DNA from 3 places in the Devosia sp. LjRoot3 genome. Region 1 is predicted to be linked to each of the others. Evidence: predicted binding sites of a transcription regulator. Region 1 holds the regulator's gene; each other region holds the start of a gene.
What was found. The regulator LexA, encoded in region 1, represses DNA repair genes until DNA is damaged. The targets are predictions, from matches to a motif close to TGTTCNNNNTGTGTTCNG.
Positions count from the first base shown of each region.

Region 2: the regulator LexA is predicted to act here: its motif matches at 1,108-1,125, upstream of ACSQ2A_RS00820 (DNA recombination protein RmuC).
Region 3: the regulator LexA is predicted to act here: its motif matches at 1,257-1,274, upstream of ACSQ2A_RS15855 (ImuA family protein).

Region 1 is NZ_CAXUPK020000001.1:1,353,056-1,355,316, forward strand. It holds gene ACSQ2A_RS06565 (diguanylate cyclase) at 1-101, opposite strand, end outside; gene ACSQ2A_RS06570 (YybH family protein) at 348-722, opposite strand; gene lexA (transcriptional repressor LexA) at 728-1,435, opposite strand; gene ACSQ2A_RS06580 (HIT family protein) at 1,532-1,948, opposite strand; gene ACSQ2A_RS06585 (hypothetical protein) at 1,961-2,261, opposite strand, start outside.
Region 2 is NZ_CAXUPK020000001.1:167,114-169,374, forward strand. It holds gene ACSQ2A_RS00820 (DNA recombination protein RmuC) at 1-1,084, opposite strand, end outside; gene def (peptide deformylase) at 1,218-1,733, shown strand; gene fmt (methionyl-tRNA formyltransferase) at 1,783-2,261, shown strand, end outside.
Region 3 is NZ_CAXUPK020000004.1:250,951-253,211, reverse strand. It holds gene ACSQ2A_RS15865 (hypothetical protein) at 51-602, shown strand; gene ACSQ2A_RS15860 (TerB family tellurite resistance protein) at 599-1,048, opposite strand; gene ACSQ2A_RS15855 (ImuA family protein) at 1,290-2,099, shown strand; gene ACSQ2A_RS15850 (Y-family DNA polymerase) at 1,984-2,261, shown strand, end outside.

The DNA of each region.
Region 1 (2,261 bases):
CGATCCGCGTAGTGCGTTGCAATGATGAACGAGCCGCCCGACAACAAGGTCAGGCCTACGGTCAAGGCATATGCCCAATTGGTAATCGTGCTAATGCGCATCGCGGTCCTCGTTCCAATTAGGGGGCCTAGATTCAGGCTAGAGGATGCGCGATGGCGCTAAAAATCGGCTTAAACTTTGCCATTTTTGTTCGGGTCGCGATGCCGCAGGCTGGGTGGCGCAGCGACGGAAGGTATGGATGCGCGGAGAGACTGGTCCCGGTTGAGACACGCCTTGAGGGCGAAAGCTTCGCCGTCGCCGCGGCAACGCCCTCGTTTATGGAGCACGAGTGCCAGAAGCGGCTCCAGTTACTTCGGAAAAGCGCTCAGGTGTTCGTGCACAATGCGCCAGCCATTCTCGCTTTTGGCAAGAACCGTCGTGCCGCGACCTTTGCCTTCGGCGCGTTGACCGTCGATCGTAGCGTGCCAATGAAAGCGGTATGTACAGCTGGCGGCTTCCGCGCTTCTGGCGATCCAGACGAGGTCTTCCAGCCAATAGGTTTCGTTGGCGAGACGTCGCCAAGTACGCTCGAAGGCTTCGCGCACCGCCTCGTGGCCCTGGTAGGTGCCAGAACTGAACCAGAAGCTGGCTTTGGGGTCGATCAGGGGGATCAGCAGCGCAAAATCGTGCCGGTTGATCAGGTCGGCATAAGCCGCCATCACCGCTTCAGGTGTGGCGGCCACGCTAATCAATATTTCCGCAGGAGCCCAACGAGCCGGCCCTGCACCTTGACGCGGTCGGGCGGGAAGATGCGGGTTTCATAGGCAGGATTGGCAGCTTCAAGCGCCACGGTATTGCCCTTGCGGCGCAGGCGCTTAAGGGTAGCCTCCTCGTCATCGACGAGAGCGACGATGATCTCGCCGGTCGAGGCTGTGTCTTGCTTCTTTATGAGCACCGTGTCGCCGTCAAAAATGCCGGCTTCGATCATCGAGTCGCCGCGCACTTCGAGCGCATAGTGTTCGCCAGCGCCGAGCATTTCCGGGGGAACGGCGATGGTGTGGGAATGGCTCTGGATCGCCTCGATCGGCGTACCGGCGGCGATGCGGCCCATGACGGGGATCGAGATCGGGCGGGCATAGTCGTCGGTGCTGCGCGCGGGGGGCGAGGCGACCTTGCCCAGATTGCCCTCGATCACGGATGGCTCGAAGCGGGACTTGCGGCCGCCAAGCGAGGGGTTCATCGAATCGGGGAGCTTTACCACTTCCAGCGCGCGGGCCCGGTTGGGCAGGCGGCGGATGAAGCCGCGCTCTTCAAGCGCGGTGATCAGCCGGTGAATGCCGGATTTGGAGGCGAGATCGAGCGCGTCCTTCATTTCATCGAAGGACGGCGGAATGCCGCTTTCCTTCATGCGTTCATGAATGAACATGAGAAGTTCGTGTTGTTTGCGCGTCAGCATTGCCCGGCGACCCCAGAATCGGAACATAGACGGAACGACTATATGTGTTCCACCTATGTTCCGCAAGAGTCTTGGGGTTTTGGTGTTTTCCGGGCGCTAGAGCGCTGCCGCAATGTCCTTGGCCAACTGGGCCAGTTCGCCATCGTCGGCGCGGCCGGTGGCGTGGGCGCCAAGGGCAATGCCCTCATAGGCGGGAATGATGTGAAAATGCAGGTGGAAGACGGTCTGGCCGGCCGGGGCTTCGTTGAACTGGGCCAGACGCAGGCCGTCGGCCTTGGTGGCGGTCTGGACAGCCTTGGCGACGCGCTGCACCAGCGGGATGACTTCCGCGAGAGCCGCAGGATCGGCATCGAGAAGGTTACGCGAAGCGGCCCTGGGAATGACCAGCGTGTGGCCCCTCGACTGGGGGAAGATGTCCATCATCACCAACGCAGTCTCGTCTTCATAGACCTTGTGACAAGGCAGTTCGCCCTTGAGGATTTTGGCGAAGATATTGGTCGGATCGTAGCTCATTGGCCCCTCGGATTATTCGGCTGCGGCCAGCGTTTCGTCGCCGGCATTGTTGGCGTAGCGGAAGCGGAAGAAATTGAGGACGGCAAGGCCCGTCAATGTCACCGGAACATACTTGATACCGCGTGTGATGAAAAACAGCGCGATGTTGACGGCCGTTTCCGCTGACATCGCGCCCTTGCCCATGGCGGAGGTGAAGGACGAGGGGACGATGTGGCGGTAAATGAGATCGTCGGAACGATAATAGTGGCGAGCGCGGGCCGCAAAGGCGCGCTTGGAGCTGGAATAGTCCTTGAGTTCATCCAGGCCCATATCG
Region 2 (2,261 bases), 1.2 Mb from region 1:
GCGTCGTCGGCGTCGTCAGCATCACGCCCTGGCTCATGCCGAATTCGAAAAGATTGGGATCGGCCTTGATCGCCGCCGACAGCGCCCCTTCGATCGGCACGAACATCATCACATAGTCCAGGCTCGACTTCGCATGACGATGATAGCTCTTGTCCCCGAGCGTTTTCACATGGGTGCGGATCGAGATCACATGCGCCTGCAAAAACTGCTCGCGCACATCATCCTCGGCATTGGTATAGGCCTCAAACGCCGTCAGCGAGACTTTCGAGTCGATCACCAGCCGATCGTCATTGGGCATCAGCACTTCGACGTCCGTCCTGAGCCGCGCCCCGTCCTCGCCCGAATGACTCGTCTGCGTCAGATACTGTTCTCCCTCGCGCAGTCCCGAGCGTTCGAGAATAGTGGCAAGGATCATCTCGCCCCAGGCGCCCTGCGTCTGCGACGAGCCTTTTAGCGCCCGTGTCAGGTTCTGCGCCTCGGTGGTAATGGTCAGATTGCTTTCCGCCAGCGCCCGGATCTGTTCGCCCATCGTCGCCCGGTCGCGCAACATGCCGCCCTGAAACTCGACGATTTTCTCGTGCAGCGGCTTTAGGAGCATGTCGACCTGCTCCCGGTTCTGCTTGGAAAACGTCTCGCCGTGACTCTTGAGCACGTCCCCGGCAATGGCCTTGAACTCGTCGGTCATCTGCTGCCGCGCTTCAAGAAAACGCTTCATATTGGCTTCGTTCTGCCGCGCCTGTTCGTCGAGCCGCGTCCGCATCGCGGCCAGTTCCGCCGTCAGCTCGCTGTTCTTTTCCCGCTCATTGTCGATCAGTTCGCCCGCCCGCTCGCGCTCGCGCAAGAGGCCGAGATCGAGGTCGCGAATGCGCATGTCGCGCTGGGCGATCTGTTCGAAAAAGCTCGCCTTGAGACCTTCGCTGGCTTCCCGCGCGACCTCGTCGGCCCGCTGCGCATTGGCGCGCGCCGAGCCGACGAGTAGAAAAACGCCTGTTGCCAGCAGCACCACGATGCCGACAACAAGCGCAAGCCCCAGGGTCACCGGCAGGTCGCCGATCACAAACAGAATAGTGTCGAGTTCACTCATGGGTGCACTCTACCCGATTCTTCTGTTCTTAAAATGTTCTATTCTGCGCAGTGCGCAGACGAGCTCCGCAGTTGACCGCAGGGCGACAAAACTCCATATCACTGGCAAATCCAGATATTGCCGGACCTTTGCCATGGCCATCCGCCCTATTCTCATCATTCCCGACGCGCGCCTGCGTGCAGTTGCCGATCACATCGTCGAGGTCGACGAGGAGATCAAGACGCTGGCCAAGGACATGCTCGACACCATGTACGACGCCCCGGGCATTGGCCTTGCTGCGCCCCAGATCGGGGTGATGAAGCGCATTGTCGTCATGGATCTGGCCGGCGAGAACGAGCCGGCGGCCCCGCTCGTCATGATCAATCCCGAAATCACCAAATTCGGCGACGAGATCCAGGTGACCGAAGAAGGGTGCCTGTCGATTCCCGAGCTCTATTACGAGGTCGAGCGCCCTTCCACGGTCACGGTGAAGTACACCGATCTCGACGGCCAGGAAGTCACCAAGGATGCCGACGGCAAGCTCGCCGTCTGCATCCAGCACGAATTGGATCACCTCGATGGCGTGCTCTACATCGACTATCTCAGCCGCCTGAAGCGCGACCGCGTTATCAAGAAGTTCGACAAGCAAGCCAAATTGGCTGCGCGCTAAGAGCCCAAGCCCCGCGCCCGCGCGGGGCATCTGCCCAGGAGTAAAGCCAATGCGCGTCGTCTTCATGGGCACGCCCGAATTTTCCGTGCCGACGCTGACCGAGATCGTCGCCTCCGGCCACGAAGTCCTCGCTGTCTATACCCGCGCGCCAAAACCGGCCGGTCGCGGCCAGGCCGAGCGCAAGAGCCCTGTGCATGAAGCGGCCGAAAATTTCGGCATTCCCGTCTTCACGCCCAAAAGCCTGCGCAACGAAGCCGAACAGCTTCAGTTCGCCTCCCTCGGCGCTGACGTGGCTGTGGTCGTCGCCTATGGCCTGATCCTGCCCAAGCCGATCCTTGAAGCACCCACCGAAGGCTGCCTCAATCTTCACGGTTCGCTGCTCCCCCGCTGGCGCGGCGCTGCGCCCATGCAGCGTGCCATCATGGCCGGCGACAAGCAGACGGGCATCGTCGTCATGAACATGGACGAGGGCCTCGATACCGGCGCCATGGGCCCAACGGAAATCATCCCCATCGGCCCCGACATGAC
Region 3 (2,261 bases), on a different contig from region 1:
CATTGTGTCCGGCAATTGATCTCGATCATATCGCGGCGAGGAGGCCGGTCATGTTGCAGCGTCTTTTTCTGGTTCTGACCGTGACTTGCGCAACCCCGGCCTTTGCCCAATCGGGCTTTACCAGTGCCTATACCGACCTCGATATCGAGCAGTGCCTGGTGCTCGAAGCCGACGATTTCGGCGCCAGCTGGGCCTGCCCGGGCTATAAGGGTTTTCCGGTCATGGTTGAGGAAGGCGACCTCCGCTTTTCCATCAGCTATGGTTTTGATCCGGAAGCCAATTCGGCCGGTTTCCAGACGCTGCCGCCCTTCAACAATCTCGGCGCAAAGCTCGAATGGCGGCTGTCCAATGCAAAAGGCTACTTTTTCCCGGTGGCGACCATCGTGCGCTATCACACGGCCGACCCTGAAACCGGCGAGAACAAGGGCCAGGTGCTGGTGGTGACCCAGATTGCCGAGGGCAATTCCTGCCACATCGCCTATGTCGATGCCCTCGCCAACAAGGACGCCAACGAACTGGCCCGCGCCGCTGCCGACAAGGCTGGAAAATTCGACTGCGCCAATGACGAGCCCGAAGTAATCGGGGAGTTTTCGGCCTACTAGGCTTCGGCCTCGCCGCGCAGTCCCCGAATCTGGTTGCGCAACACGGTGCGGTCGCGGCTCGACACGCCGATCAGCTCGGCAATGCGCCAGACCATATTGTCCTCGAGCTCGTGATTCTGCCGGTCGGCAAAAACCACGGTCCACATCATGCGGATGATTTCGACGCGGTCTTCCATCGGCAACTGGGTAATGCCGGTGGTAAAGCGGTAAAAATCCACCGCCTCGGCATCGCGCTCGGCCGCCTGCTTGATCAGGCGATCGACACTGGGCTCATCAAGATCATAGTGATCCATCAGCGCGCCGCGGATGGTTTTGCGTTCCTCATCCTTCATCGTGCCATCGACCGCGGCGAGGTGCACCAGAAGCGCTGCCACCGACAGTCTTGGGTCATTGCTGTCGGCCGTGGCCTCGGCTTTTTGGAACAGACGGGTCAGGGCCTCGAACATGGCTTTCAGCCTCGTGGACGGGGTGAAGGAAACGGGTTTTGAATGAGCCGGGAGGGCCGCAGGTAAAGACTGGGGCAGAAGCTGGTTTTGCTCAATGGTCGCAAGTACTGCTCACGCGGTCTTGACCGCCGATGATGCAGCAAGGCCACACCCGATTCCGAGGTAGGCCGCAAAAGGGACTCGACTCCCGAGGGATTCGGAGTCAACATGTTCCTGTTTTGTTCTAGCAGGCAGTTTCACTATGTCAGCCCCGGATCGCCAACAGCGCCTCACCGCGCTGCGGGACACCATTGCCGATATCGAGCGCAAGCCGGCACTGGCGGAGGTGCGGGCAAAGTCCTTTGATGCCAGGGACGGCAATTTTCCGCGCCTGCCCGGAGGGCTTCTGCAGGAGGTCTTCACCGATGCCGTACGCAATGGTGGGGCCAGTCTCGGTTTTGCCCTGGGTCAGGCCAAAACACTGCTGACGCCCAAGCGTATGGCAGTGCTCTATCTGCAACTCACTTCTGACGGCCAGTTCTTCGGCCTACCCTATGGGCCGGGGCTTTTATCTTTTGGCTTCGATCCGGCACAATTGGTGATCGTGCGGGTCAGCGACATGCGGGACTTCCTTTGGGTCGCCGAAGAATCCCTGGCTTGCCGGGCGGTCGCCGGAATCGTCGCCGATATCGGCGGCGACCCCGAGCCACTCGATTTCACAGCCAGCCGGCGCCTGAGCTTGCGCGCTGCCGAAAGCGGCACGTCCTTGTTTCTGCTGCGCTATGGCGCGGAACGGCAAGCCAGCGCCGCCCATCTGCGCTGGTGTCTCACCCCGCATCGCTCGGGCCGAAAACGCTTCGATGAACAGGCACCCGGCGCGCCACGCTGGAGTCTCGAATTGGAAAAAGGGGTCGCACTGGGTCGCCAAACCCAGTTCTTACTGGAATGGACCGAAAATGGCTTTGCAACCTTGCCTGTTGAGCCCGGACGTAAAAGCCGGCACCGGCCGACGCTTCCTTTCGCTTTTCCTACCCGATTGGCCGACGGATTATCTCAAGCGGCGCGAGCCTGAACTAAGCACGCCCCTCGCGCTCTACGAGAAGATCAAGGGTGGCTTGCAGCTTGCCGCCATCGATACAGAGGCAGCTAAAAGAGGGCTGCGCGTGGGCCAAAGTGTAGCCGATGCACGTGCGCTCGTGCCGCGCCTCGCCATACGTGAACTCGATCGTCCCAT